DNA from 3 places in the Alkalibacillus sp. S2W genome. Region 2 is predicted to be linked to each of the others. Evidence: riboswitches for the same ligand, from Rfam matches in the RefSeq annotation. Region 2 holds a riboswitch; each other region holds the start of a gene.

Region 1 (8,178 bases), 660 kb from region 2:
ATTGGTCATCGTCTATGTAACAGGTGTATTTGCTTATAACCAAACAATAAGCGGCAATCTTGTTTACTTAGATTGGAATGTTGAAGTGGCAGCGCACCGAGGGGATTCAAAGAATGCTCCAGAGAATTCGATGAGTTCAGTTGAATCAGCTATTGAACAAGGTTTGAATGTGGTCGAAGTCGACGTGCAATTAACACGAGATAACGTTTTGGTATTACACCATGACAAAACTTTACTGCGTACGGCTGGAGCACCTGAACGCGTGAGTGATTTAACTTATAACGAATTACGGACTCATGATATTGGTTCTTCATTTTCTGAAGAATTTGCGGGTGAATCGATTCCTAGGTTGGAGGATGTTTTTGAGGTCGCCCAAGAAGCAGGTGTTAAATTACTACTAGATGTTAAACCTGATGAAAATGAGGAAGCTTTAGCGCGCAATTTAGCAATCTTGCTTGAGGAAAAAGAAATGATTGGCGAAACGTATGTTCAATCGTTCAATAATCAGTTTTTACAATCTATAAGAGATGAAAATGAAGAGATTGAAATTGGTCAGATTGTATTCACGGCAGTAGGGGATTTATCTCGATTAGATGTCGATTTTTATACGGTTCATCAAACCATGTTGTCAGATGATCTAGTGAATGAGCTTAAACGCAATGGTTATGGTATTTGGGTCTGGTCCACGAATATCGACCGAACAGCGAACCAAGTCTTACAGTACGATGTGGATGGGATTATCACGAAAACACCTGATGTTGTTTTAAGAATGATTGAAATTAGACAATAAAGATAAAAGCTGGCGAATAGCCAGCTTTTTTTGATTGCTTTAAATTTTCGTCTTATTTAACTTACTTGATAACCGAAAATATTTAAATATCCGAAATAGTATGATGCAGCAAACGCCAAGAATAGGGCGCCAACCATCATACCGAGAAAACGCCAATCTCGTTTGGTGACCGTCATTTGATGATAATGTGTGCGGTCGTGTTCACCTGTAAACCCTTTTGATTCCATGGCGTTAGCGACGCGTTCAGCTTTACGAATTGAATTGGCGAGCAGGGGAATGCTGTAACGTTTAAATTGTCTAATGCGACCACGAATTCCTTTTGCCCGACCCACTCCACGAACGCGATGAGCTTGCCTTAGAACTTCAAGTTCATGTTTGAATGTCGGTAAGAAACGATAACCCGCTAACACGCCATACGTAATTTTAGGTGACAGTCGCAATTGTTGCATGAGGCTTAGCATAAACTTCGTTGAGTCTGTTGTCATGATAAATAGTAGTGATAAGGCAATAAAGCATAACGACCTTAATGCCAAACTAATCGCAACAAGAAGACCACCCATTGTGACCTCGAATGTCCAAAATGAAAACAGCACGGACCCATTTTGGAATGTCTCGCTGGTGTATAGTAAACGTGCCCAAGAAAACGATGCGATAAATAAGAAGAACGGAACGAAAAATTTAATCCATCGTTTAAAGGGAATGTCTGACAGTAATAAGGTCACAGTTAAAATAAAAATTAAATAAACAAGTGGTGTGAACACATCAAATGTTAGACCTAGTAAAACACCAGGGATCAACACCGCAATTGCTTTAACAGTGGGGTTAATGGCTGAGATCATGGGCAACACCAACTTTCTCACGCATTTCCAGTCGAAATGGTTTTCTTAATCTTGCCTGGTTTAATAACTCATCATGTTCCCACAGCTTTGCTGGGCGCCCGTGATATTGTATTAACTGTTCATTAAGAACATACACCGAATCACAATACTGATCGACTAAATCCATATCATGAGTAACGAATACAATCGTTGTACCTTGTTGCTGAATTTCGGTCATGATCTCCATTAATTCATGAGTCGTTTGGGCATCCTGACCAAATGTCGGCTCGTCAAACAGTAATAGATCAGGAGTTTCGTCTAACATAGTAGCAACACTAAGCCGTCGTTTTTGACCACCACTTAGGGCGAAAGGATTCTGCGATTTTTCATGAATTAAGTGAAAATGGTTTAGTAATTCTCTAGTTCTTGTGTCGATTGTTTCAGCATCATACCCGTTTAATGTCATGCTAAAGGCGATTTCATCGTAGCTAGTATCTGTAATAAATTGATGTTCGGGATTTTGAAAGACAAATCCCATATGCTGACGTAATGACTGTTCTTTCCACTTGGTGAGTGGCTTGTTTAAGAAAGTCATGGTGCCTGCTTCTGGTTGTAAGAGCCTTGCCATTAATTGTAATAAGGTGGACTTACCTGCACCATTTTCACCGACGATTGCTGTCATTTCACCTTTTTTCAGCGTTAGATTAATATTTTGTAAGATTGGTTTGTTCTTTCTGGAAAAAGAGGTGCTTTCCATCGTAAAACACGGCTCTGTGTTGTTTGAATGATTAATCGGTTTTGAATTGGGTGGTGAGTCAAGATATTGTTTTGGGATGAAAATACCATGTTCGATTAGTTGCTGTTGTTTGGTTTGAAAAATAGATTCGACTTCACCATCTTCCATTAGTTCACCTTGTCTATTTAATACTAGAACACGGTCGATCAAATAGAGCCAGTCGTCAGCTTGATGTTCGATTAAAAGAATCGTTAGTTCCATAGTTGATTGTAATTGTTCGGTTAACTGAATAAATTCGAGCTGACTCATCGGGTCTAAGTTAGCTGTTGGTTCATCGAGAATAAGCACGTCTGGTTCTAGTAATAGAACAGAAGCTAGGGCGATTTTTTGCTTTTGGCCACCTGAAAGGGTATGAATCGCTTCGTGCTTATAGTCAGACATTCCAATGGTCATTAAGATCTCATCAATTCGCGCTTCCATCTCTTCACGTGGAGTTTGAATATTTTCGAGTGTAAAAGCGAGTTCATCTTCAACGGTTATCATACAAAATTGACTGTCTGGGTCTTGAAAAACGATGCCAATTTGTTGATTAATCTGGCCTTTTTCAAAATCATGAACAGGTTGACCACGGAAACGAATCACCCCTGATGCAGTGCCTTCAACTGAATCAGGATATAATCCGTTTAAACAAAGCGACAAGCTAGACTTACCCGATCCACTCGGGCCGATTAAAAGTGTTGTTTCATTTTCATATAACGTAAAATTTAGTTGGTTCAGAAGTGGTTCGTCTAACGTCTCGTAGCTAAAGCTGTAGTTGTGAACGGATATGACGGGACTAAGCTGCATCTTGGTCACGGTTTTGTTGACGCTCCTTTCCTAACGCGTAGCCACGAAGAACACCTGTTTTCGCCAATTGGTCGCTAATCCACTTACCGAGTAGAGCCATGATCAGTATGCTACTTATAATGCGTGTGATCAGCATAACGCCAACTAACCACGCTTCATATGCAAAGAAACCAGATGAATAGAAATGCCAAGCGAAGCTAATGATTGCGGTTAATACAGCAGCTAATATTAACACTCGCTTCCGATAATCTTGCCATTTCGTCACAGCAAATGCACTTTCGGCGCCTAGTCCTTGAATAGCTGCACTGATTATAAGTTGTGGGCCAGCTGGACTTCCGATTAAGATTTGAACAGTCCCAGCGATTAACTCTGACATAAAGGCTGCGCCAGGTTTGCGAATAATATAAGCAGCAATAATCGAGACAATGAACCAAATGCCATAAATAAATTCATAGCCAAGAGGTCCAATGCCAAAAGGTGTTAGAGCGCCAACAAGTCCCTGGCCGATTCCAAAGGCTAATAGATAGATTACCGCAAATACGACGCCTAATACCGACAGCAAAACAATTTCTTTCAGTTTCCATTGTTTAGTCATAGTTTACCCCCTATTTATTTGACGGACTATTTGCCGAAATAGTAAAGGTCATTGTTGTGTGTGATACTTCTTGCTGGACAGCTTCGAACGCATCTTGTATCGCATCAAATATCGCTTGCACATCACCATCAAGGCGCGTCATATAATGGGCGGCACTGACATCAACGCCGCGTGCTTTGGACAGATCAATTTGTTCATAGATTTTGTCCATATAGTCCTCCCGTCCAAGCGGGTGAATTGCGAACTTACAACCAGCACGTTGTGGAGCATTGGCTAATTGAGGAGCGTTCACTGGTGCATCTGATTCTGCCATATAGACGTCAGCTTCATTATCTCCAGGGCACCCGATCGAATAAGTGCCTGTCATGGCAACATGTTCACCAGTTTTAGCAGCGTGTAAGAAGATTGCTTTGGTCACATCAAAGATATGCACGATTTTGCCCCTTACACAAGTTGTGACATCATCAGTTTCCTTCCATACTTTCGATTGGTCAACTTCATCCAGAGCGGACAAAAGAATATCGACAAAGTTGTCGCTCATTGGGTAGAGCGTGAATTGAACCCCTGCAATACGACTTGTGTTGCACTGTTGATTCGTCATGACGAATCGCCTCCTTATAAAGTGTCTGTTTATAACAAAAAAACTGCATCCCGTGGGAATGCAGTTCAGCTATTGTGTCGTTACACTTATGGTAGATTAAGCTTCACTGCACTTCCCCACGCTAGTATTACCTAGTTCGGGTCTTGAGGGTCAGGTCCAACCTTCTCAGCCACTTGACGTAGCTCCCCTAGTGCATGATCATCACGTATGCAGTTTTGTTATACTTACATCATAATAAATAAAAGCATGATTGTAAACGTCTAAGATTGCTAGTCTTTGTCGACGGTCATGTCATGAAGGGTGATATTGAGTGAATGAATGGGAGCAGCAAGTGATTCAGAATACGGAAAAATTCGTCCATCGTAAATTAGTTTCTGAGGGTTCTGGACATGACTGGTGGCATATCCAGCGTGTCGTTAACAATGCCAAGCAAATAGCTGATACAGTTGATGTTGATAGGTGGGTTGTCGAAATGGCGGCTTTATTACACGATCTAATTGATGATAAAGTCACCTCCAATGTGGCGGAGAGTCGACAAGACCTCATGAAATGGTTAGAAGATCAACGCGTTTCAGAGCAACAAATTGACCATATATTTGCCATCATCGATACGATTTCATTCAAGCATGGTTACAAGACATTACCGAGCCGTGAAGCGGAAGTCGTCCAAGATGCAGACCGATTAGATGCAATCGGCGCCATTGGTATTGCCCGAAGTTTCACCTATGCAGGGTCTAAAGGCCATCTCATCCATCATCCCGAAGAATCACCACGCGAAACTATGACAGAAGATGAATACCGCCATGAAACCAATACGGCGATTAATCATTTTTATGAAAAATTATTAACCTTAAAAGAACAAATGAACACAGCTGAAGGTTACCGTATCGCAGAGAAACGTCATCAATTTATGGAAACATATTTAGAACAATTTTATGCTGAATGGGATGGAAAATCGTAAATCGTGTTACGTTTTGGTTTAAATGTGGAATAGTGTTATAGAACATTATTATAAATGAAAGGTGATGACATATATGTTGCAATATCAACCTTATCTTGATCAGTTAGCGAATCACACAACTGAATTCCAAGCGTTAGTTAATTCGCATACGAAAGAAGAAATTGCTCGAATGCCGATTTGTAAAGAAGAGCAGATGGAGAAGGCGATTAAACAAGCAGATGAAGCATTCGAAACGATTAAGAATATGCCTGCTCATGAACGTAGTGATATCTTAAATAGAGCTAGCGACATTTTACATGACAATAAACAAATGGTCGCTGAAACAATTGCTCAAGAAGCGGCGAAACCGATGAAGTATGCCTTAGCAGAAGTAGACCGCACTGTGCAGACGTTGAAATTCTCCTCAGTTGAAGCACGAAAGCTAGAAGGTGAATCCATTCCAATGGATGCCGCGCCAAATGGTGCTGGGCGTGACGCTTACACGATTTTTGAACCGATTGGCGTCATTGGTGCCATTACACCATTTAACTTCCCACTAAATTTAGTCGTGCATAAAGTCGGGCCAGCGATTGCCTCTGGTAATACAGTCATTGTAAAACCGGCTGAAAAAACACCTCTATCAGCGATCTTATTACGTGAAGCGTTGGTACAAGCGGGATTACCTGAGGACGCTTACCATGTCGTACCAGGTGAAGGCAAAGTTTTAGGCGACGTCTTACTTAAAAATGACGCAGTCCAAAAGATTACATTCACTGGTAGCCCGCCAGTTGGTCGTGAAATTAAATCGAACGCGGGCCTTAAGAAGATTACCCTTGAATTGGGTAATAACTCAGCACTATATGTCGATAAAAGCATGAATGATCGTTTGGATGATGTCGTGCCAAAAGCCGTGCATGGATCTTATGCATATAACGGACAGGTTTGTATTAGTACGCAACGCATTTATGTGCATGAAGATATTGCTGACACCTTTGCAGAACAATTTGTTAAGGGTGCTGAACAACTTACATTTGGTGATCCACTTGATGAAGAGACAGATGTTTGTAATTTAATTGACGAATCATCACAACAGACCTTACTCGAATGGATAGAAGATGCTGAGCAACAAGGTGCAAAAGTTTTAACAGGTGGGGAAGCTAAGGATAACGGCATTGCACCAACTGTTTTAACAGATGTTCCAGAGGGCGCCAAAATCATGAAAGAAGAAGCCTTTGGGCCTGTTGTTATTATTAATCGTGTATCTAGTGGCGATGAGGCATTGAAAGCGATGAATAACAGTCAATACGGCCTGAGCGCAGGTCTGTTTAGTAATGATATGAAACAAGCGATCGATATGGCTCACGGTTTAGAAGTTGGTCAGGTACTGGTTAATGATGTGCCGACATTACGTTTTGATCATATGCCATATGGTGGTCGAAAACAATCAGGTTATGGTTACGAAGGCGTTAAATACGCCATTCATGAAATGGTGAATCGGAAAATGATTAGTTTAAATTACACATTTTAATACGTTGAATAGGTGCCGATTAGTTTAATAACTGATCGGCATTTTTTATGATATATTACTTGTTGTGATAAATTACTTTGACAGACAAAGTAATATGTTGTACATTGTTATTGTGGAGGTGAGACATTTGGCATCGAATATTTCAACGGATTTAATCCGCGGACATACATCAACGATTATTTTAAATATTCTGCGTCAAGGCGATAGTTATGGTTATGAGATTTATAAACAAATTATTGCCCTAAGTAATGGCGAATACGAATTGAAAGAAGCAACACTTTATACAGCGTTCAGACGTTTACAAAAGGATGGGTTGATCGAATCGTATTGGGGAGATGAAACCCAAGGTGGTCGGCGGAAGTATTACCGTTTGACTCAAGCAGGACGTGATACGTATGAACAAAACCGACAAGATTGGCTTTTCGCTAAAGAAGTCTTAAACAAATTAATAACAGGAGGGGATGACGATGAGTCTTAATCAAGATGTCCAACACTATATAGACGATTTATTTAAAGATGTCGGAGAAAGTCAGCAACTCTTTGATTTAAAGCAAGAGTTAATTACCAATATGCATGCTCGAATTAGTGACTATCAGAAGCAAGGCATGAGTGAGCAAGAAGCTTTTCGGGAAACTAAAGCATCGATGGGAGATATGAGTGGATTAGTAGAAGATATGAGACAACACGGTGCAGACACATCAAAACAAACCGTCTATACATCGATGACGAACAGAATGGCAGTTGGCGCTCTTGTAATCGGGGCGATGTTGATTGTTTTTGGATTACTAATGTCTGTGAGCATGATGTTTATGGACGTTGAACCCGTAGCTGTACCTGGTGCAGGAATATTTGCGGTCATTGGTGGTGTTTTTTTGACTTACGGTATTCTAACACGTGAAACCCAGACGATGTACGCCATGCAACGCCTGCGTGCTGCGCTTTACTCTGTCGCAGTTGGCTTCATGTTATTTGCGATTTTCACAGCGATCACTTCAGGATTAGCGACAGGTGAATTATTTATAGGTTTTGCTGCATTTACAGTATTCTTTGTGATTGGCTTTGGTTTATGGCTAGGTTTATTATTGACTACTCAGGTGAGTCGGCAGAAGTAGCGGCAATTTAGAAAATTCACATGGAATTAAAAAAACAATAGTAAAATAAATAGATAAAGTTGACAAATAATTTCAAATACTTTATAGTAATAATTACATTCATAACTAAGGTCACAGAACCTGCTAAAATAAGGTCTCTGTACCGGAACTGATCCATTTTTGGGTCCAAAAGAACCTGCTACTTTTGTGGCAGGTTCTTTTATTTTGCTTAA
Region 2 (12,158 bases):
TATGAGTCCAGATCTAATGGCAGCTAAACGATTAGAAGAAGCTGGAGCAGCAACAGTCATGCCATTAGGTTCGCCCATTGGATCGAATCGTGGTATTCGCATGAAAGAAATGATCCAAATCATGATCGAAGATATTAAGGTACCTATTGTTATTGATGCTGGAATTGGTCGTCCTTCTGAAGCGGCAGAAGCAATGGAAATGGGGGCAGATGCTGTTTTAGTTAATACAGCCATCGCAACAGCAAAAGACCCAGTCGCGATGGCTAAAGCTTTTGACTTAGCTGTTCAAGCAGGTCGCTCGGCGTATATGTCTGGAATAGGCTCATCATCAACAAACGCTAAGGCATCTTCTCCTCTCACAGGATTTCTACACTCTTAAAAAAGGATGATTTATCGTGAGTTTTTATAACGTATTAGAGAAAGTCAATCAACTTCCTTTAGAAGACATGTTGGAAAATGTCACACAACACAATGTAGAACAAGTACTACAAAAAGACCGAATTAATGAAGAAGATTATTTTGCTTTATTATCTCCGGCAGCTGAACTTTATTTAGAAGAAATGGCTCAAAAAGCACATCAACTAACTATTCAGCATTTTGGTCATACCATGCAAATCTTCTTACCCCTTTATGTATCAGATTACTGTGTTAATACATGTCAATATTGTAGTTTCAGTGTTGAAAACGATTTCCCGCGTCGTATTTTAACCATGACGGAGCTAGAAGAAGAGGCGAAAGTTATTGCAAATATGGGGGTTGAGCATATTATCATCCTATCTGGTGAATCGATGATGCACTCGTCTGTAAAATATATTAAACAATGTATGAAAGTGCTTAAGAAATACTTTTCTTCAGTAGGTCTAGAGGTTCAACCGATGGATACTGAACAGTACCAAGAGATTGTTAATAGTGGTGTCGATCATTTGACTGTTTATCAAGAAGTTTATGATGAGGACATTTATCGGCAATTACACACAAAAGGCCCGAAACGCTTTTTTAAATATCGATTGGACACACCTGAACGGGGCTGTGAAGCGGGAATGCGCTCTGTTTCAATTGCAGCACTATTAGGGTTGAATGATTGGCGTCGTGAAAGTTATATCACGGGATTACATGCGCAATATTTACAACAAAAATACTTAGACGTAGAAGTCGGTGTAGCATTTCCAAGAATTCAGCCGAATGCGGGCGGCTTCCAACCTAAAGTAGAAGTAACAGACAAAAATTTAGTTCAAGCCATGATTGCTTACAGAATTTTTCAACCTCATTCTGGAATCACCGTTTCCACAAGAGAGCGCCCAGAGTTTCGAGAGCAAATTTTACCGCTCGGTCCGACGAAAATGTCAGCAGCATCATCAACTGTTGTCGGTGGTTATAATGAACCTAATAACACACAAAGTCAGTTTGAGATTTCTGATGAACGTTCAGTTGACGAGGTTAAAGAAATGTTATTGAAGCATAACTATCAACCAGTCATGAAAGATTGGCAGCTGATTTAGATGACTGAAGGTATCCATTTAATTTCGAATGGTAAACAATCTTTAGAAGAATTTATAAAAGTCGCAAAAGCAGTTTCCCCTTATGTTAACTATATTCATATAAGAGAAAAACATCGTACAGATTATGAACTAGTTGAGTGGATAAGTGAATTAGTGAAAAACGACATTTCGAAAGGTCGGCTCGTCATGAACGAGCGTGTTGAATTGGCAGTTCGAACTGAAATTAAGGGCGTCCAATTAACTGATCATAGTGAAGATGTATCTTCTGTTCGAATGAAGTACCCTAATCTATTAATTGGTCGGTCAGTCCATTCAGTTGAGGAAGCTCAAGATGCAGCTATTAGTGGGGCAGACTATGTCATTTTTGGACATATCTTTAAGACTAATTCAAAGCCTGGTTTACTTCCGCGTGGTTTGGAACAATTAGGACATTTAATTAAGTCTGTTGATATCCCAGTCATCGCGGTTGGTGGAATCACACCAAAACGAGTGGGAAGTGTCATGACCTATGGTGCTAGTGGTGTAGCTATTATGTCAGGTTTAATAGATTCAGAAAAACCAATAGAAGAGGCGAAACATTTTTTAGGAGGTGTTCGTGATGGTTCTTCACGTTAATGGTGAAAAGCGTGAATTATCGAATGATATTCAAACAATTTCTGATTTACTAAATCATTATAAATTGACTGATAAAAAAATCATTGTTGAGCTAAATGCTAATATTGTTGATCCAAGTCAGCATATTGAAACCCTAATACAGGATGGTGATCGAGTTGAGCTCGTTCACTTTGTTGGCGGTGGTTGATGGAAGGGGGTCATCGAATGTGGGAACGTTACTCAAGACAAATATTATTTGAAGGGATTGGCGAAGAAGGTCAGCGAAAGTTACAGACAAAGCATGTTCTAATCGTCGGAGCGGGTGCATTAGGAACAGGTAATGCAGAAGTATTAACGCGTTCAGGCGTTGGCCGAATAACCATTGTTGATCGTGATTACGTTGAAAGAAGTAATTTACAAAGGCAGCAGCTATACACTGAGCATGATGCAATCGACAGAACACCTAAAGCAGTTGCAGCCCAAAAAAGGTTACGCGAAATTAACCCTAATGTTGAAGTTAACGGGAAAATAGTAGACGTAACCGTAGAAGAAATCGAACAGCTTATTTCTGATGTTGATTTAGTGATTGACGCAACTGATAATTTTGACATTCGTTTTTTAATTAATGATAGTGCACAAAAATATCGTATTCCATGGATTTATGGAGGGTGTGTCAGTAGTTACGGTCTAAGTTTTACTATTATTCCTGGTGAAACACCATGTTTGAATTGTTTACTTGAAACGATCCCGCTAGGTGGTGCGACGTGTGATACTGTTGGCGTCATTTCACCAACGGTTCAGATGGTCGTTGCCTATCAAACAGTTGAAGCGATGAAAATTTTAGTTGAAGATTTTGAATCGGTACGACGGAAATTAGTTTCATTTGATTTATGGAATAATGAACAGTCTGCCATTGATGTTAGTCGTTTGAAGAAGGAAGGTTGTCCATCGTGTGGAGAGTCTCCGAGTTATCCCTATTTATCATATGAAAACCAAACGAAAACAGCAGTGCTTTGTGGGCGTAATACAGTACAGATTCGTCCACCTAAGAAAGTCGACCGTGATTTACATGTTTTAGTCACTCAATTAGAAAAGCAAGGTGGGACCATCGAACAAAACCCATTTTTAGTGACCTATCATTATGAAGATAGGCGTGTGGTCTTTTTCAAAGATGGGCGTGTGTTAATTCACGGAATGAAGGATATCGTTGAAGCTAAAAAAATCTATCATCAACTATTAGGTTAGTAGGGAGGAATAAGTGTGACAGTAGTAAAAGCATTAACGATCGCTGGATCTGATTCTGGTGGCGGAGCTGGGATTCAAGCGGATTTAAAAACCTTTCAAGAATTAAAAGCATATGGCATGTCAGTATTGACGGCTGTAACAGCTCAAAATACATTAGGCGTACAAGGTGTTTATCCTCTAACAGTAAGTCAGGTTGAAGAACAGTTGGGTTCAGTTGGAGAAGATTTAAAGCCTGATGCTTTAAAAACGGGGATGTTATTTAGTGCAGAGATTATTGAAGCTGTAGCGAAAAAAATTCAGCAATACGATATGAATAATGTTGTGGTTGATCCTGTTATGATTGCAAAAGGTGGTGCCAAACTGTTACAAGACGAGGCAATTGATACGATGAAAAAGGACTTAATACCACTTGCAACTATTGTAACGCCAAATATTCCTGAAGCTGAAGTAATCACAGGTTTAACATTAAATTCATTGAAAGACCGAAAAGAGGCTGCTAAATGTCTATATCAGTTGGGAGCTCAAAATATTATTATTAAGGGTGGTCATGGTGAAGAAGAAGAGGTGGTCGACCTTATATATGATGGTGAGACGTTTACACAATTAATAAATGAACGTAAGTATACAACAAATACACACGGTACAGGATGTACATTTGCAGCAGCGATTGCAGCTGAACTCGCAAAAGGAGTCACTGTTATGGAAGCCATTCGTGTTGCAAGGGAATTCATTCAAGTTGCAATTGAAGATGATTTAAACATTGGATCTGGCCAAGGACCAACGAACCATTGGGCTTATCAAAGTAGGAGAGAAAAAGTATGATCGAAAAACAATTGGCATTATATCTTGTTATGGGTAGTCAAAATTGTAAACATGATCCTGTTGAGACGTTAGAGAAAGCTATTCAAGGGGGTGTGACTTTCTTTCAATTCCGTGAAAAAGGGGGAGGTTCAAAGATTGGTGAAGAAAAGATCGAATTAGGGCTTCGTCTTAAAGAAGTTTGCCGACAATATGACGTTCCATTTATTGTTAATGATGACCTTGAACTCGTTAGTGAATTAGATGCCGACGGGTTACATGTTGGTCAAAAAGATGGTGATATGAAGAAAATGAAAGAGTCACTTAAAAGCTATCAAATGCTTGGGGTTTCGACTCATAATGTAAATGAAGCTCTTGAAGCCCAAAAACTTGGTGTAGATTATATTGGCGTTGGACCTATGTTTAATACGTCAACTAAAGATGATATCGAGGAAGTAAATGGCCCGATCGTTATTAAAGAAATTAGGGAACGATTGCCGAATATTCCGCTTGTTGGAATTGGTGGAATTAAACATGATAATGCTTCACAAGTTATTGAAGCGGGTGCAGATGGAGTAGCAGTGATATCGGATATTACACAGGCCCAATCGGTGAAAGACGCTACTGAAAGATTAGTTGAGAATGCTAATTGACTGTGATTCCTATTTATTTTAGCTCATACTAAATAGAAAAAAAGAGGGTCTCAAGAACGACCCTCTTTACTATTAGATTATGCCTGCGTTTTATTAATTTTTACTGATTACCCTCATGCTTGTATGGAATATTGAATGAGGCTAAGTTTCATTTTATTAGCGTGTCGTAATAGTAAAAAATATTATTTATTGCCTGTGATTGGTCAAGACGGTAAATGAGAAGCGCGCATTTCTTTAAAAATCTCTTTTTTAAATTCTAAAAAATCATGTGATAACAGTAAATCTTCATTTCTCGGACGTTCAAAAGGGACGCTCATTTCCCGTTGAATATTTGCTGGGCTATTCGATAGTATGATGATGCGATCAGACAAGAACAACGCTTCCTCAATATTATGAGTGACAAAAACGATTGATCGTTTATGTTCCTCCCACATGGACAGAAGCCATTGTTGCATGTCCGTTCGGGTGAATTCATCGAGTGCTGAAAAAGGTTCATCCAACAGAATTAACGGTTGCGGGCTTAAAACACTCCGTATAAAAGAAACGCGTTGTTTCATACCACCTGACAGTTCGTGGGGATAGGCATCAGCATAATCAGCTAAACCTGCACGGTCAATCATTTGTAATGCTGTGTCACGATCGCGTTTCCCTTGAATTTCTTGACCAAGTAACACGTTATCTATAACGGAACGCCAAGGAAACAAAGACGGTGATTGTGGTGTGTAGCTGACTGAACCAGGTTGATTTTTGATACTTTCATCGTTTAATAATATGTCTCCTGAAGTAGGCGATTCAATCCCACCGATGATTCGAAATAGAGTGCTTTTACCACTACCTGATGGACCTAAAATTGAAACGAACTCTCCTTGGTCAATGGAAAAATTGATCTGTTTTAATACATCTTGTTCGCCGAATGATTGATTAATGTTTTTAACATCAAGATGAGCCATTTGTATTCCTCTTTTCTGATGCTTGCCAACGGATGACACGTTTTTCGAGCCAAACGATAAGCATAAAGAATAATAAACTGATAAATACAATAATAAATATAGCGACGAAAACTCGGTCTGCTCTGAAAGATGAGGAAGCTAGTGTCATATAAACACCCAGTCCCTTATTAGCTCCAAGCCATTCGGAAATAACAGCCCCCATTACGCTATAAGTTGCGGAAATCTTCAGGCCAGAGAACAGGGACGGCAATGCACTTGGCCATTCCAATTTCCAAAACATTTGCCGTGTTGTTGCCCCGGCCATTAGCATATAATGGCGCAAATCACGGTCTGCTTGCTGCAATCCACCTAGTAGTGAAATAGCGATCGGGAAGAAGCAAACGAGTGTTATGACGATTAATTTCGGTAGCATACCAAAGCCAAACCAACCAACGAGCAAAGGTGCTAATACGATAATTGGTATATTCTGCGATAAAATAATCAATGGATACATGGACTGACGGAGTACTGGTATTAAATGAAGGAGAGTGGCCACAAGGATTCCACTTAAACTTCCGACGATAAAACCAATGATAATCAGTTCTACAGTCGCAAAAACGTGTTGATTATATTCAGTCCATTCATTTATACCGACTGTAAATATATCGCTTGGAGCAGGGAGAAACCATTTTGGTACTTCAAAGATGACCACACTTAATTCCCAAATGATGAAAAGAAGGATGAGGACCGTAAGTGGTCGCCATCCTTGTTTAATTAGATTAGACATGACGATGTTTCTCCGTTAATGCGTCCATTGAAGCCCCATCAGGGTAATGAGCGATTTTAACTTGAGATATGACATTAGGACAGCCAATCTCAATCATTTTGCGGTTGATGTCTTTGACGATTGATAATAATTCAGTCAATTCGCCTTCCATTGTGGTTTCAAGTGGCCCCACTTCGTATTTCACACCTGAGTCATCAATGACGTTAATCGCCTCGTCAACATAAGGAATGACGTCATCGTTTGGTCCAGGTGTTTTCGGGATCACTTGAATACTTAATAATGTGTTAGCCATCATTTATTCCTCCTCGGGTAAAAATTCATTGGTGAAAGCATCTTCAGCAGTAAATTCACCGTCTAATAAATCATGTTCATTCATCCATTCCGCATAATTTTCCCATGTATCAAGTTCTTGCAGACCCCATCTGGAAGCATCGTCTTGGTAACGTGGGGAAAGCCACTCCTGACTGGCCTTTACAAGTTCTTCATCTAAATCGGGTTCAGCCTCGATTAAGATGTTAGCGGCTTCTTCAGGATTTTCAATCGCATACTGATAACCTTCTGAAGCGGCATGAATAAAGCTTTCCGCTAGGTCGGGTTGATCATTCACAATCGATTCACTCGTTGCCAATACAGGTGTATAGTAATCAAGTTTTTCACTATAATCCGTTAAATAAATCATGTTCAAATCTGTTCCGCGTAATTCAGCTTCAATACCGTCCCAGCCGTAATAAATCCAGCCAAAGTCGATACCTTGACGCTCAACAGCTGTGAAAAAGTCAGAGTCCCCAATATTGACTGTTTCAACCTCGTCAACATTAGCACCTTCTTGCTGCATCAACGATGAAATAACAGCTTCTTCAAGCGGAGCGCCCCAGCCACCGTATGTTTTGCCTTCGAAATCGGCAGGTGAGGTAATTCCAGATCCTTCAAGTGCTGCAAAACCAGACGTGTTATGTTGAATGACAGCAGCAATTGAGACGACTGGAACATCTTGTACGCGTGCTTCTGTTATATTTTCTTGGAAACTAATCCCGAAGTCTACTTCACCTGAGGCAATCATCTGTTCAGGTGAAGCCTCGCCAGGTAAAATGATATTAACATCTAAGCCCTGTTCTTCAAAATAACCTTCAGCTTGGGCGACATAAAGCCCAGTGTGATTCGTGTTAGGTGTCCAATCGAGTACGACATCTACGCTCGTTAAGTTATCTTGATTTTCTTCAGAATCATTGCCCTCATCATTCCCACAAGCAGCTAATAATCCTAATAACAAGATTAATAGAAATAATTTTTTCATAGAAACCTCCCAATGATTGATAGCCATAAGTTGGGGGTACTAAAAAAGCCCTAGGTACAGTTCTCCTAGGGCACACAAAGTTTAATTGAAATGAAGCATCATTGTGTTCCCTACGCTGGTCTTAGCCAGTTCAGGTTCTAAGAGTCAGTATCTTACGGATACAATCTCAACCAGCAACACTGGTCCCCCTACAACTTATGTCTATACGATTTTATTCCGATTAAAGTGTGCCACAATTTTGTAATAATTTCAACTGTTAGGGTGTTATTTTAGTTGATAATGTTTTCAATTTATTACGGTGAGTGTGGAGACGCAGGTTTTATTTTTGGCTCTGTTATAGGCCGTTGTTGGTATTGTGATCCGCTATCGGTGGACGCTTTCCGCGGGCACTTCTCGAGCCTCCTCGGCAACTAAAGGAACTTCGGCTAAGTGCCGGACGTCAATCACAAACGCCGAAGTGACCCACATCCTGTGGCCATCTGGGGGTCTCGAGACGCGTGCTGTTCCCGTGACGGCCCGGACGGCCTAATGTCAACGTTGGTCACAGGACGTGACCGAACTTAGTTGACCAGGAGTCGCCACCTTCGCTCCTCACAATTCAACAACTCAGTGCTTTGTCATTTAAAAATCGACACTAAACTTTGGCAGAGCCTTATTTTAAAATATTACAAAGGGCGTTATTGCTTAAGTGGGTTTAATTTAAAAGTCTATTAACTAAATTTATATCAAATCGTAAAGCGCTTGAATTGAAGTGTTAATTATTCTATAATAATAATTAGAATTTTCTGATTAATAAGTCATCAAACACAATAAGGGGGAGTGTTTCGGTGGATACGAATGTTTCGAATGATTTTGAGAAAGTATTGGAACGAGCAAGAAGAAACACATTAGGTGACTTATTGTTACGGACGCGTGAGCGCATGCCGGACAAATTCGCTTTGGATTACGTGGGAAAACGAGTGACTTATGCTGAACTTGATGATCTCGTTAATCAAACGGCGAACGCATTTCGAAAACAAGGTATGGCTAAAGGTGACATGATCACCGTAATGTCTAAAAACAGTTTAGATTTTGTGGTGCTAAAATTCGCATTAGCTCGTCTTGGTGCAGTTATGATCCCCATCAATTATATGTTATCACATGAAGATGTCGCTTATATCTTAGAGCATTCGCAAGCCAATGGTATTATGGCATCTCAAGATTTCGCACCTGTATTAGAAGAAGCGACAAAACCAGGAACGATCCGATTTAAGTTTCTAATGGATTTAGAAGTAGGCGAACATGTAGGAGAAGAATTAATTGAATGGCACTCCCTCGAAGACGCACGTTCGAATGAGTCAAATGAATTCGTTGATGAAGATTTGTCTGATGATGATCTAGCTCATGTATTGTACACAAGTGGGACTGAGTCTCGTCCTAAAGGCGTCATGTTATCTCATAAGAGTTTAGTTAGCGAATATGTCAGTTGCGTGGTTGACGGGAAAATGGAAAGTCGTGATGTGCTCGTTCATGCTTTGCCAATGTATCATAGTGCTCAATTACATGTGTTTTTAGGGCCAAGCATTTATTTAGGTGCAAGTGGCATTATTTTACCAAATGCAACACTTGAAGGAATTTTAGAAACGATTGAGACGTATGGTGCGACACAATTATTTGCACCACCCACTGTGTGGATTGCTTTATTACGCCATCCAGACTTTGAAAAGCGTGACTTATCAACACTTGAGAAATGTTATTACGGTGCTGCGATTATGCCCCGGGAAATATTAAAAGAGCTATCTGAACGATTGCCGAATGCGAAGTTTTGGAACTTTTATGGCCAAACGGAAGTGGCCCCATTAGCAACGGCTCTGCAACCAGAAGATCAATTACGTAAACTTGGATCCGCTGGTAAGCCCACATTAAACGTGCAAACGAAACTGCTGGATGACCAAGGTGAAGAGGTGCCACGCGGAGAAGTTGGTGAAATTGTTCATCGAACGCCACATGCGATGAAAGGCTATTTGAATGATCCAGAAAAGACGGCGGAAGTATTCCAAAATGGCTGGTTTCATAGTGGTGATTTAGGTGTGATGGATGAAGAAGGTTATGTTACGATTGTTGATCGTAAGAAGGACATGATTAATACAGGCGGAGTCAACGTCTCAAGTCGTGAAGTTGAAGAAGCCATTTATGAACTTGACGGTGTCTCAGAAGTTGCAGTAATCGGTTTACCAGATGCTTATTGGATTGAGGCGGTTACCGCGATTGTGGTACCGAAAGAAGGGTATGAATTAACGAAAGAGGATGTTGTTCAATATTGCTCAAGTAAATTAACTAAATTTAAAGTGCCGAAATACGTACAAATTACTGATCAATTACCTAAAAATCCAAGCGGTAAAGTGTTGAAACGATCATTACGTGATCAATACGAATCAGTTGCAAATGAATCTTAGAAAAAGGCCGGCGTCATGTCGGCCTTTTCTAATGTGATTTATGAATGTAAAGTCAATTAATGGTTGGTTAAAACGTCGGAATAAAAGGTGTGAAATGACCATACCTGGTCAACATTTCGATTACGAATAAGGAAAATTCATCTATAGATAGAAAAATTCTGTTTTGTCTAACAATTATGATACAATAAATTTAGAAAATGGGGGGAGGTCTATGTCTAAAGAAGAGACAGAAAAGGCGAGGGTATTAGCTGAAAAATCAACATTACTCGCTCAATTAGGGGCTTCAATTTATCATCAATATCGCATTGGTCAATTATACAGTGATGAGTTGAAAGGATATGCGACTCGTATACAAAAGCTTGATACAGTGTTACATAAATTAAACGAGTCTGGCGAATCAACGACAACTTGTACTTGTGGTACAACGGTTAATGAAGCAGATATTTATTGTCCATCTTGTGGGCAAGCACTCACTTTTTTACAACTTAATAGACAGGATGAGACGTGTAAACAGTGCGACACACCCTTACTTCAAGATGCAACATTTTGCCATGTATGTGGGAAACGGAATAGGGAGGAAGCGACATGATCTATTGTCGACAGTGCGGTACCGCTAATCCTTCAGACGCTAACTATTGCTTTCATGATGGCTATCCTCTTGAACATCATGCATACCCACCTCACATGTCATCAAAACCCAGAGAATCTTGCCCACAATGTGGCGCTTGGCGGCATGATCATGCTTCCTATTGTCATATTTGTGGTGAAGCTTTAGAGCAAATTCAAATGCAAACTTTTACATCCAAACGTAATGCTCTAAAGTTTAAGCGTGAAGGTAGAGCAGAGGTGTTGAAATCTTTCTTATGGCCTGTTCCATTAGCAATGATTTCTATGATTATTATGATTGTGGTGATGAATCTATCACTTAATGAAGCAGGTGAGCAAAGTGTGAATAGAGTTAGCGTTGCTTCTTCTGATGTGACAGCAGAACTATTAAGTTATAATAACTATTTTGAACATAGTATCAGCCGTATTCGACAAGTTAATGAAGAGGGAGATTTAAAGACTGATCAAGCCTATTTGACATGGCAAGAAAACTTGTTAATAAGTCATGGGATTACTTTTGAACATAACGAAAAGGAAGATGTAAGTGATCTGAATAATGGAAACGAGTCTTATACGATGGACATAGAAGTCCAAAATAGTAAGCCTCAATACGTGTTTCTAATTGTTTTGCTCACAGGTATAAGTGCTTTAATTTATCGTCGGTTTCGTCCGCGAATTAGTTTGTTCTCAACGGCTATTAGTGCAGCAAGTTTTGCGATATGGTACTTGTTACCAGTCGCTATTTTAAGTTTGATCGTGTCTGATTCTCTAACTCGTGAGTTAAATAACGCTCAAAATAGGGAAATGAGCTTTCAATTCGTTTTGGACGGAACTTTTATTGTTTGGGGAATATTACTGATCGCTGTCTTTTTTGTTGCTCAACTATGGCGAGAAAAACGATCACTGCCTTATGTCTTGGATGGGGTGAAACGAGGAAGCTATTGGCTCGTGTTAATCTTTTTGCTTTTTTATGTAGGAAGTTTAGTCGTGGTTTCATTATCAGCGCAAGATGGTCATTATATAAATGTATTAATGCATGAAAACCTGTTTGTGAATGCTACTCTAGTAGCAGGTTTCTTAACGATTTTACTTATTAATACTGGCTTCTTGAATACACTCAACTTAAAGACTGCTATGCATGAAGAATCGGAAATAGCTTTTCATCTTTTTAATCGATCGTTGTCGGCACCAGATGAAAAGATGAGAAATGATAGTTTTATGGGAAGCTTCGATCAATATACTTCTCCACTTGTGCAGTTAAGCCCATGGTTTTGGTTTAGTTTTGTGATGCTTATGATTGCGTGCTTATTAATGGGTA
Region 3 (12,158 bases), 1.0 Mb from region 2:
CGTGCACATCAACGGCAATAATCTTTTTACAACCAACTAATTTAGCCGCCATGATTGCACTTAAACCAACTGCTCCTGCTCCATAAATCGTAATAGCCGAACCGAACTCTGGCTTAATTCAATTCAGAACAGTACCTGCTCCTGTTTGAATCCCACATCCCAAAGGCCCTAATAACGCTAGATCCACATCTTGATCGACTTTGACAACATTACGCTCGTGAGCAACGGCATATGTACCAAATGACGATTGGCCAAAGAATGTTGAAAGTGGTTGACCATCTTTAGATAAACGATGTGTCGAATCATCATGTGTACCACCGAAATTTAATTCATTGAACGTTTCACATCATTAACATCTCTATTTAACCATTAAATGCGACTCGCTCATTGTAATTGATATGATATAACCTTTGCATTATTGATCATTTTCATTCACTAGTGATTCCTTTCTCTGTATAGATCCCTTTCCCTTGTCACAAGCTATACGCAAATCAACAAGGAGGAGATCGTTAATAAGTGGAAAACCTAAAGGGCCTAAACAGCAGGAAAAACCAGACTTATCCAAAGAGTCCGAAACAGCCGTATGGTAAACCCATGCAAGGCTCACACAAAGTCAAACAACACAATCATTCAGGGCAAAAACAAAAAACAGATCATGATATGTAAAGTTTAAAGAAAAAAGTCCGATTCACATAAACATGCTCATACTGCATGAAACAATCCCGTACGACGTTAATGATCATACGGGATTGGATTATGTAATGAAGACGCTCTGCGTGTGCTTATCCTTTGACCAGTAGAGAATAAAGTAAAGAATATCATCCACAATAAATATCAGCAACTCAAACAAATACGCCAGATAACATATTTACCGAAGTCAAAGACAGGAAGCATAAAGTAAGGCCTAAAAAGAACCTGGATTAAGAGCAATAATAAAGGGTTTCACCCAGGAATGATATTTCCATTCTGAATATAGGCTACTTTCCAAAGGGGTTTTTGAATTCGACTATGTCTTTCCTATTGGAGATGGTAAAGAAGGAAAACGAAATATTTATTTTCCTGTTACGTCAATTATCTCCGTTTAAATATGCCACCCTTTTATAGATTGCCTCGAGTTAAAAGCACCGCTCTATTCCCTCCTCTATTTATGGCACGATCCATCATAATGTATATAAAGAATTAGATCAGCCCCCTTTAACCACCGTGAACAGCAAACATTTTCAATTGGAATGTTAATATGTATAAACACTTCGTTGTTCAGTCACTATTATCGAATAAATAGATGGACAGAGTGTCACACTACACATAAAGCTATTGCGAAGTGTTAACCTCATGAATCAGATTATTCTTTGGTCACTCTTGATATTGCCTTATATGTCCTTGTTTTTATTAAATATGGATACTGTACGTAGATACATGCCAGTCGCTCTATTTATGACCGTTATTCATACCTTGGCATATCAAGTGGCTTATCATTACGGATGGTGGAATGAAGTAGATTCGAGTCTGTTTGGGTGGGATAAAGTCATCCCAGTACCATGGGTGTATGGAGCATATTTAGTTATAGTGATCTGGGTATTCCATTTTACTTTCCGAAAATTCTGGATATATTTTACTGTCAATATACTTTTGGGCGCGTTATTTATGTATATCGTTTACCCGATATGGCAACGTATAGGAATTGTTTCAAGTGAATCAACATTGCCCCACTTTAGCTATTGTTGCTATGATGGTCGGGTTTGCCTTAATCATTTATCTGTATCAATTGTGGCAGGACGAAGTGTTCAAAAAGGCCAATATAAACGCATAAATGACCTCAACTGATTTAACGCCCCTTTATCAAAAAGAAACGCAAGGTGCCGAGTTTAAAATTAATAATTTAAATACAAAAAATGATCGTAGGCATTGGCCCATACCTACGATCAAATCACCATAACTCAGAGATCTATATATACTTATAATTATTAATGGAATAAACCTGCGTCTCTAGACTTTTTCATCAATTTATCAGTCTGTTTATTAACCACTCTTTTAGATAGTATACCGAATAAAAAGAAACCAACGCCAAATGAACTTAAAATGATCATATTGTGTATAGCTGTTTTCCATATGATTCCCCCAACGGCTTCACGCATTAAATCAATGGCATATGTGAACGGAAGGAATGGGTTAATTACTTGGAAAAATTCAGGTAGTAATACGACTGGGTATGTGCCACCTGCACCCGCAATTTGCAAAACAAGCAAGACAATGACCATTGCTTTTCCTACATCACCCAAAAGTGAAACCAACGTAAAAGTAATTATGGTAAATACTATACTAATCAGCAGGCCAAATATAACAAACCAAATCGGATGTGCCATATATGCACCCAAAATAAAGTGATCACCTAACGTAACAATTAATGTCTGCAGTAGTCCAATCGTCAAGAACGTAAGCAACTTACCAACATAACGAGCCTTGTCAGTCAGACCTACTCTGTCATGAACATCTGCAGACAACAACGATATTAGAAGAAGACCACCAACCCATATAGCTAGAACCGTGTAAAATGGTGTCATCGCTGAGCCATAATTCGGGATAGGAAAAAATTCATTCTTACTTAGTTGAACTGGTTCTTCAAAAAAACTTCTTTCTGCCTCTGGATCATTCTGTAACAACTCAATAATTTCATTGATATCTGTTTCGCCCTGAATTTCACGGATCTTGTCAGCGAGACTGTTGACTTTAGTATTCACATATGGATACTCATCAAGTATTGTATTCAACTTATCTTGCCCTTCACTAATATGATTCTCTGTGTTTGACAGGATTCTCTCCACCTCTGGAATCGTTGAGTTAACTTCGGATAAAATTTCCTTAGCATTAGATAGTGTTTGTTGTACGTTGTTAATTTTCTCTTTGACAACTGGTTCAATATTTTCTTTATAGTCTGTTAGAAACTCCCCAATTCTGTTTTCTGCATTTCCAGACAATTCTTCTAAATCAGTTATAACAGAATTTACTTGCTTTTCTTTATCCTCAATAAAATCTGTAATGTTTTGCCCGTTCTGCTGTGCCTCTTGAAGAGCCTCTCGAATTGTTTGCAAACTTTTAATTGCTTCGTCGATCACCTGATTCTGATTGCTATTGTTGTTTTGATTATTGTCCCCCTGTTGAGATGAATCATCCCCATTCCCATTTGCATTCTCTGTTTCGTTGTTACTATTTTGTTGGTTTTCATTCATTTCCTTCAACTGTTTCAAATTCGCTTCTATATCATCGATACGAGTAATGGCATTGTCTAATGATTGATCAATATTTTCTTGCAGTTCTTTACCTTGACTGAAATCGATATCCACATTTTGAGCATCATTAAGAACCTTATTTATATCTTCAGCAGTTTCTTTTGCTTTCTCCATGTCTTTTTCAATTTTTGGTGCTAACTCATTCAAACGATTTTCAGCTTCTGATAATAAATCCTCTGTTTCATTCACTGTCGTAAGGCCATTATTCGTTGTCCGCTCAGCTTCTGGAATCATGTCTTGCGCTTTATTAATAATAGATTGCACATCTTTCGTATCTTGCAACCCGCTTGTAGTCGTATCATAAATTTCTGGAAGCTGTTTTTCCATCTCAAAAACATAGTTTTCAAACTTTTTAATATCTGGCAAGTTTTGATCTAATTCTACTCCAAGCTCATCAAATCTATCAAAAATAACACCATTTACTGTAGAGATAAAATTGCTACTAACTTCCTCCACAATTGCACTGGCACCCTTATCTGTTATCTTAGGAGATATGGCATTAATCTTTTCGTTTACATAATAATCCATGTTGCTTTTTTCTGGATTGTCTGTAATAACCGTTGATAGTTTGTCAGAAAAATCTTCCGGAATAACAATCACCGCAAAATAATCACCATATTTCAGGTTTTCCATTGCCTTTTCACGATTTGTAAAATGCCAATTCATTGAATCATTACTCTTGAGTTCATTAACAAGATCGGCGCCAACGTTAATTTTTTCGTCTCTAATCTGACCCCCATCATCTTCATTGACAACAGCTACTGGAATTTGGTCGGTTTGCCCATAAGGATCCCAGGAAGCCTCAATATTAAACCATGCATATAATGATGGTAATATGATGAGACCTCCAATCAAAATAGCTGCCACCCAATTACGTATTATGTTCGTCATATCATTCGAAAAAACATTCCAACTATTTTTCATGTGTATACCTTCTTTATTCTTTATTATTTAAAAGTCTTAATCTCAAGTACTCTTCATATATCTTAAAGAGAACCTAACCGAAAGAAAAAGCACCTGGTTTGAAAACTAAATCTCTTTCCTATTTTACTATAATTTCAACCAGATAGCATTCGTTCTTGTTCTGTCCAGTCTTTAATTAACACAAAAGTGATAATTACCATAATAAGACAACATGTGTCCTAAGTGCAAAATCTGAATGCACATAAATCGCTTCTCCATCTCTATATTAACATAATAAAAATGCTCAACTAGGTATTAAAAACTCTACACACTTACTTTTATATTTGTTTGACAAAAAAATAAGATACGATTTAAATAAAAGAATAAAATATCCCACTAGGGATGCCAATAGGCTGAGATAAGAATTATTTCTTAATCCCTTATAACCTGATCTGGATTATGCCAGCGTAGGAAAGTGGAGATGGAATATACATAGTGTCTTCATGTATCAAAACCACTCCAAATTTGAACTATACCCTGAATAAGGACACTGATAAAAAGTGCCCTTATTCAGGGTTTTTGTGTTTCATGACCTTGAATATCCATTTATAATCGAATTAACTAATACGAGCGGGGTTATAAACATGTCTAAAATTATTTTTAGCGAATCACAAAGAAGAGAACTAGAATCCAATTCCAATATCATCAAGGTTTCAGATCGTTCTATTTCTTATTCACCTGAATTTAAAGTGAAAGCTGTAAAGGAAAATGAGCAAGGAAAAGGGCCGCATCAAATCTTTGTTGAACATGGATTCGACTTATCCATTATTGGGGATAAAAAGCCCAAAGAATGTATCAAGCGTTGGCGAGATATGTTTCAGAAGTATGGAGAAGACGGTTTCTTTACAGAACGGCTTGGGAAATCGGCAACAGGACGTCCTTCATCGAAAGAGCTTTCTTCTGAAGACAAGCTAAAGAAAGCTGAAGCGCGCATTGCGTATCTGGAGGCAGAACTAGACTTCGTAAAAAAGCTAGAAGAACTCGAAAGGCAGTCGAAGAAGAAATAACAATATCCGACAAATTTCGATTGATTGAACAAATGGTTAGAGAGTATGGTTTTCCTCAGTTAATTCAATATTTTTGTGAATTAGCAGACGTCAGTCGATCGGGTTATTATAACTGGTTGAAATCAGACGAAGCTCGTCAACAAAAAGAACGACAAGATGAGGTTGCCTATGAGCTCATCGAGAAAATACACAGCCGATATAAAGGAAAAGTTGGCGCTCTCCAAATCAAAATGATCTTAGAGAATGAAGATAACATTGGGATGAACCATAAACGCATCCGCCGCATTATGAAGAAGTACAATCTGATGTGCACCATTCGCAGAGCGAATCCTTATAAACAAATCGCTCAGACAACGCAAGAGCATCAAACGTGCGATAATAAATTAGAACGTCAATTCGATCAACAAGAACCGCATAAAGTCCTCTTAACGGATATCACTTATATCTACTATGCGAAAGGACAAAAAGCTTATTTATCCGTTATTAAAGATGGGGCAACACGAGAGATTTTAGCTTATCACCTCTCGACCTCTTTAAAGATGGACATTATGTATACAACACTTGATAAGTTAGTGAAGCGTGAGGAGTTTGTCGCTCATTCAGACTGTCTCATCCATTCCGACCAGGGAATGCATTACACTCATTCTGAGTTTCAAAAGACAGTAAGAGGCCTAGGCGTAGATCAGTCGATGTCTCGTCGTGGTAACTGTTGGGATAATGCGCCGATGGAGTCTTTCTTTGGGCACATGAAAGTTGGCATTGATTTTAAAGCATGTTCCTCTGTTTTTGACGTGAAGCAAGCAATTGAAGATTACATGACGTATTACAACCATGGTCGATATCAATGGACCTTACAAAAAATGACCCCGGCACAATACCGAAGTCACCTATTAGCATCCTAGCGCTTTTTATTAAACTGTCCATTTTTAGGGTTACAGTTCATGAAAGTGAACGTTTCTTTCACAACGAGCGGTTCTTGTATTCTTGGTATTCTAATTCAATCAACAATCTGTTTCAACTCACCATAAACAATAATCAGATCTGATCCATCGTCACTGTAACATCTGACGAGTGTTAGAGTTTCTTTCCCTCGACGTTTTCAATTATGTCAGTTCGATGTGGCTCAACAACTTCACTATCAACCATTTCATAGATGTACTGCTACTTCCCATCTGAAAGAATCATGTCATCTCCTTTTTTAATATCACGAATTGGAGCAAACAGTAACGAACGGTTCGTATTGTTGTGTCTTGCTAAAGCGTAGTTGCCTCCCCCCCCATTTGTTGAACAGGCTTCATAGTCCCTGCTCCGACGTCCAAATTCTTATTCGTCGTTCCGTATAAAATTGGCAACTCCATTGAAACGGATGGAACAGAGATGGAGCCTAAGACATTTTTTTATTAATGTCAACACCCTTGATTTCAGATGAGTTTAGCGAATCGATCGCATCAATATCAAATTGAGGAAGGATCATGGCTAGCCTTCGTATTAGCCGTGATGGTTTCATGTGATACATTTAATACTTCACCATACTCTTTATCCAATAAATAGGGTTTGATTATATCAATCTAGCGCTGGTTGATAACTAACCAATATAATCCCTAAGACGAACATTCCAATAGCTATCGTTTTCTTCAACATCATCAACTCTTATCTTCTGACATCTTATTTCGATGTAAGAGCCATGCACCGCCGATTAATAAGATTACTCTTATTACAACATATCTTCACTCAAATACGTTATTTGTTTGTGGCAATGTTTCATCTTCATCATCAGAGCCTTGTTCGTGCTCATCTTGCCGCCACCTGATGAAGGTAGACTTTCTTCATAAGTATTGATGATTTGATACACATCAATTTCTGAAGAATAAGCATTTATAATATATTGTACATATTAATGTTAAATTTTTTAACCCTACAATGTTTAGTTAGTTCGTGCAAAATTCCACAGATAAATTTAATACTCAATAAATATAATACTCAATCATAAGCTCCAGATTGGATGAAATGCATACGTTTTTTTAAGTATTCTTTTAGAGGGCTTGAGTTTGTATGGTCAACGATTATAATTTCATCTTCATAATAAATAAAAATTTTTCCTATATGACGATCTAAAACTTTGATAGCACGCTGTTGTACATTGTTGTCAAAAGTCGTCTTAATTTTATATCTCCGAGTTTTCCCCTTATATGTCATAGCACCCATTCTCCCTTCATCATACAAATACATTCAACGTCAAGAGTTTTCACCACATCATGGGTATAGTCAGACAATCATTTCTCAATAGATATAATGGATTTTCTTTTTCGTATTACAATATGTTTATAGTCACATTTGTTAAACGACCATTTATAATTACCTTGAATATTTAAAAATATTGTAATAAAATCTTATGCTTGATTGGGTAAAACATTAAGGCCATATTCAATACAATATACATCATGATAATTGAAATAATTAAGTTAACTGAACCTACCATGAACAATGCGAATCCTGTAATCACAAATAATAGTATTAAACCAATTAATGGTTGCATCATTTTTACATGACCATAGATATGATTATCTAATACAATCATTAGTGAATAAACAAAAATAGATAATAAAATCGCTATAGACATTAAGGAATCAATATGTGATCCATGTAAAATATGACCTGTTAATAAGATTACCATATTTAAAGAAAAGATTAATATTAAATGAGTATAACAAATCCCAAAACCTGTTGTTTCTACATAATCTTTAGTACCAACCTTGTAATGCCACCCATATATGACAAATAATAAAACGATAATAGTAAAATGACCAATGTTCGTGTAACTAATTGCTTGCTCACTTAAATTATTAATAACGCCGACTATGCCTTCTCCAAATAATAAAATCATAAATAAACATAGTCTTTCTTGTAAATGATCAAAATAAACAGGTTGTCTACGAGATACATTTGTAAAAAATAATGGGAAAACTGATACAGTCAAGATTGCAACAAAATAAACCCAAAAATTAACATTTGCATCTAAAAAAATAGATATAATAGCAATAACGGATGAAAGAACTAAGCCAAATCCATATGTAATAGAAAGTTTCTTCACAGCTGAGTCATTATATTTTAAATAAACAATACCATACTGCACAGCGGTCGACATAAATAGAGCACTAGATAATAAGACAAATGGAGTGAATGTCTCTTGAAAATTACTATTAATAGATTGAGATAGTAATATGATTAGAAACATATCTATGAATACAAATAAATATTGGTACCATGTTTTATCAAAATACCTATTCACTAATAATGTTCGATAAACCCATATAGCGAAAAACACCAGAAACAACATTAAATGTTTCCCTAACCCTTCTAATGAAAGAATTCCTAATGAAATGCTTTCAACTGTTTGGGCAATGGAGGCTAAAACATAGACAAAAATCAAATCAAAAAATAATTCAGATATACTTACTTCTTTCTTTTGCATATTTTAATCACCTTCCTATTATTGTTTGGTCATTATTGTGTTAATCTTAAAGCCGTATTGAAATCATGCTAGGTACTCCAACTAACTGTCTATTGCATTAAAATCTGACGAGACTTTCCTGAAATATTTAAGTTAATGATTCAATCAAACATCACAATAAGAGAGAATCAAAGGTCAATACCTTTGATTCTCTGGTTTCTTCTTTATGACGACAATAGATTTTCAATAACATTCTCTTTATTAACATCTACAACAGCCAGAAAACCAAAGGATGATTCAAGGTGCTGTTGAAATTCTTCTTTGGATTGAAATTTCAATGTACCATAATTTGCTACGACCCCTATCCCAAAAATATCATCATGATAGAGTTCTTGTTCATGAGATAACTCAATAAGCTCTTTAGTCAATTTATTCACAAATGAATATTCTGGAATTTCCACATCACGATTTGCAATTGCCTTACCTTTTTGATCAAGTATAGAAATAGTTGTTGTAGATGACTTATATTCAGCTAAAAAAATATGCATATCTTTTTCCTCCCTTAATTATCGAACAGTATATCCGCCATTAGCGAAAATTGTTTGGCCATTAATCCACCAACCATCAGTCGCCAGAAAATGAACAATTGGTGCAATATCTTCTATTTGGGTCAATTGATTATGAAGTGCTTGAGATTTATGAAATTCAACTCTTTCATCCGTTTCTTGAGGGTAGAAAAATGATGTATCCATTGGACCAGGCGCAATAGCGTTCACTGATATTCCACGATCCATAAATTCTTTAGATGCTGCACGTGTGAAATGTTCTACCGGGGACTTGCCACCCGCATATGTTGAATATCCATCTGTATAAGCAGCTAGTAAGGATGTTACCATTGTTATAATTTTCCCATTATCCTCCAGTTTTTTAGCTCCTTCTCGAATAAAAAAGTATGCTGATTTAGCATTAATATCTGCCATACTATCATACTCTTCTTCACTGGTTTCTAGAATTGGCTTTCGTTACACTTTTCCTGCTGTATTTACAGCAACATCTACTTTTCCATAGTTATCTACAGCAAAGTCAAAAAGCTCGTTTATTTCTATAACATTTGTTAAATCTGCCTGAAACAAAGCAGCTTGACCACCACTTTCATTTATAGAATTCAAAGTGTTCTCCGCACTGTTTTTACTAGAATCGCTATGGTGATGAATCACAACCTTAGCCCCAGCATCCGCGAAGTTTTTACTAACCAAAGCACCTAAATTTTTCCTCCACCAGCTACAACAACAACTTTATCTTTTAACGTTGAAAATTTGCCCATGTAGATTCCTCCTTATTAATTGTAGAATTAGTATAAACTTTCAAGTGAACTTGAATGCAAATATTAATTTTAAAGAAGAAGTTAAGAACGTATGTTCTGTGGGTGTCATGCAAAATCAAAATACATCTCCGATTTATTTAAGTATGTAGATTTTTATAGTAAAATTTACATACAGATTATGAAAATTTGAATGATCTGTTTCATGTGTCACAGTGAAGAAATGTTAATGCATCAACAAACTAGACGGTACTAAAGCTATTTAACAAAATGAATAAGAGGTGGGATATACCGTGCACATTAATCGGAATAACCTTAAATTTCCATAACTATTCAAGGGTTAACACAAGATCAATGTATCTATCGTGACATTTAAAGGAGTGGAAGAAAATATGTTGACGATTAAAGAAGCTTCAGAAAGAGTATGTATACCGACTTCAACCATCCGTTACTATGATGAAGAGCAGCTCTTACCTTTCGTAGAAAGAGATGAAAATGGGTATCGTAGATTCAATGAAAATGATCTTTTTTGGCTTGAAATGATTAGTTGTATGCGTGAAACCGGCATGCCAATTAAAACACTTCGACATGTTGCTCATTTATATATGCAAGGGCCATCCACTGTAGAAGAAAGAAAAAATATTTTTGAAGATCATCAAACAAACTTAATCCAACAAAAAGAACAAATAGATGACGCCTTGGAAAAAATTCATAAAAAAATGGAGGTGCTAGACAGTTAATCCAAATCCCCCCCCCTTTTTTCTATCCTTTATAAGAATATTACATACTATAAATAGCCCATAGCAGTTTCATAGATCATCTAACAACGCGATGATGACACGACTACTATGGGCTATTTATCACTTTTATATAACTTATAATCTGCTTACAAACAGATTAAATAAACTATCCAATCATTTAAAGTTTACTCAGATTTACATTTCTCCACTCAACTCTACTAAAATCTTCGCTTGAGACTTATCATTACCTAAAGCTTCAAAACCTCGATCAACAATATCATCTAGTTGAATCTTATCAGTAATAATACCACGTGGCGTTAATTGTCCAGTCCCCATCAGGTCAACGGTTTGTTGAAAAGTAGTCGGTGAATAAGCAATTGTTGATGTTACTTTCACACCACTTCCTGTTAACTGCATTGGATTCCAATCGATTGATTTTGCAAAAATAGAAACAATAACCATTGTTCCACGCGCTTTCGTTCCAGCAATAGCTTGTTCAAAAGTAGGTGCTACTCCTGCGACTTCGAAAGAAATATCAACTCCATCTTTCTCAAGAGTATGAATAGCTTCTACTGGATTCGTTTCCCCAGAGTTAATAAGGTCAGTCGCCCCAAACTCTTTCGCTTTCTCCAAACGCTTTTCGGAAAGGTCAAGAGCAATAATACGTGTCGCACCCGCAGCTTTAGCAGCTAAAATGGTTACTAACCCAATCGGCCCTGCTCCAAAAACAGCCACTGTATCCCCAAACTTCATATCTGCTTCTTTCACTGCTTGAACAGCGACAGCCATTGGTTCCACAAGTGCACCATCTTGAAGAGTAAGTGAATCTGGTAAAATATACGCGTTTGATTCTGGCACGTTTGCGTATTTCGTAAAACCGCCATCACCATGAAGACCAATAAAGCTAAATCCATCATAAATATCCATCTTTTCTGGTTTGTTTCCATGTGTGAGAGTTGGATTAACCGCTACACGATCTCCTACTTTAATTGTTTTTACTCCTGAACCAACTTCTTCAACAATACCAGCGAATTCATGTCCCATTATTAAAGGCGTCTGCTCACCTGTTAATTCGTCTTTTGATTCGTTCGGCATAAAAACAGGACCTTCCTCATATTCATGAAGGTCACTTCCGCAAATACCAGCCCAACCGACACGTACTTTCACTTCATCTTGCTTAAGAGGTTTTAACTCCCGGTCTTCTACCCGTAAATCTTTTTTGCCATACCATACTGCAGCCTTCATTAACATTACCTCCCTAAATATACTGAAATATTATGCTTACATAATAAGTATACCCTTTAAAGTCAAAGAAATTGTTAACTTTCTATGAAAATGTCTATATTTAATTGTTCTTATAGAGTTATTCTATTTACTGTATTTTTGTTA

What was found. Region 2 has a riboswitch for thiamine pyrophosphate ahead of ACKXGF_RS05490 (ABC transporter substrate-binding protein). Riboswitches for the same ligand answer to the same signal wherever they lie in the genome.
Region 1: it holds a riboswitch for thiamine pyrophosphate, as region 2 does, so the genes downstream of both, ACKXGF_RS01860 (YkoF family thiamine/hydroxymethylpyrimidine-binding protein) here and ACKXGF_RS05490 (ABC transporter substrate-binding protein) in region 2, are expected to answer to the same signal.
Region 3: it holds a riboswitch for thiamine pyrophosphate, as region 2 does, so the genes downstream of both, ACKXGF_RS14135 (IS3 family transposase) here and ACKXGF_RS05490 (ABC transporter substrate-binding protein) in region 2, are expected to answer to the same signal.

What each region holds. Positions count from the first base shown of each region.
Region 1 is NZ_CP177234.1:329,694-337,871, forward strand. Features, by position in the region: gene ACKXGF_RS01840 (glycerophosphodiester phosphodiesterase family protein) at 1-790, shown strand, start outside; gene ACKXGF_RS01845 (energy-coupling factor transporter transmembrane component T family protein) at 847-1,629, opposite strand; gene ACKXGF_RS01850 (ABC transporter ATP-binding protein) at 1,613-3,190, opposite strand; gene ACKXGF_RS01855 (ECF transporter S component) at 3,180-3,785, opposite strand; gene ACKXGF_RS01860 (YkoF family thiamine/hydroxymethylpyrimidine-binding protein) at 3,796-4,386, opposite strand; TPP riboswitch at 4,483-4,585, opposite strand; gene ACKXGF_RS01865 (HD domain-containing protein) at 4,697-5,347, shown strand; gene ACKXGF_RS01870 (aldehyde dehydrogenase family protein) at 5,421-6,854, shown strand; gene ACKXGF_RS01875 (PadR family transcriptional regulator) at 6,982-7,332, shown strand; gene ACKXGF_RS01880 (permease prefix domain 1-containing protein) at 7,322-7,966, shown strand.
Region 2 is NZ_CP177234.1:990,081-1,002,238, forward strand. Features, by position in the region: gene ACKXGF_RS05440 (thiazole synthase) at 1-379, shown strand, start outside; gene thiH (2-iminoacetate synthase ThiH) at 396-1,499, shown strand; gene ACKXGF_RS05450 (thiamine phosphate synthase) at 1,500-2,114, shown strand; gene thiS (sulfur carrier protein ThiS) at 2,098-2,301, shown strand; gene ACKXGF_RS05460 (thiazole biosynthesis adenylyltransferase ThiF) at 2,319-3,338, shown strand; gene thiD (bifunctional hydroxymethylpyrimidine kinase/phosphomethylpyrimidine kinase) at 3,354-4,160, shown strand; gene thiE (thiamine phosphate synthase) at 4,157-4,789, shown strand; gene ACKXGF_RS05475 (ABC transporter ATP-binding protein) at 4,993-5,739, opposite strand; gene ACKXGF_RS05480 (ABC transporter permease) at 5,726-6,505, opposite strand; gene ACKXGF_RS05485 (MTH1187 family thiamine-binding protein) at 6,498-6,797, opposite strand; gene ACKXGF_RS05490 (ABC transporter substrate-binding protein) at 6,801-7,799, opposite strand; TPP riboswitch at 7,888-7,999, opposite strand; gene ACKXGF_RS05495 (acyl-CoA synthetase) at 8,627-10,234, shown strand; gene ACKXGF_RS05500 (double zinc ribbon domain-containing protein) at 10,446-10,823, shown strand; gene ACKXGF_RS05505 (zinc ribbon domain-containing protein) at 10,820-12,158, shown strand, end outside.
Region 3 is NZ_CP177234.1:2,730,499-2,742,656, forward strand. Features, by position in the region: partial or broken gene ACKXGF_RS14120 (NAD(P)-dependent alcohol dehydrogenase) at 1-346, opposite strand, end outside; gene ACKXGF_RS14125 (small acid-soluble spore protein P) at 517-666, shown strand; gene ACKXGF_RS14130 (YhgE/Pip family protein) at 1,965-4,211, opposite strand; TPP riboswitch at 4,579-4,681, shown strand; one part of gene ACKXGF_RS14135 (IS3 family transposase) at 4,835-5,207, shown strand; one part of gene ACKXGF_RS14135 (IS3 family transposase) at 5,207-6,159, shown strand; gene ACKXGF_RS14140 (low temperature requirement protein A) at 7,626-8,729, opposite strand; gene ACKXGF_RS14145 (hypothetical protein) at 8,933-9,256, opposite strand; partial or broken gene ACKXGF_RS14150 (SDR family oxidoreductase) at 9,275-9,925, opposite strand; gene ACKXGF_RS14155 (MerR family transcriptional regulator) at 10,422-10,769, shown strand; gene ACKXGF_RS14160 (2,3-butanediol dehydrogenase) at 10,965-12,014, opposite strand.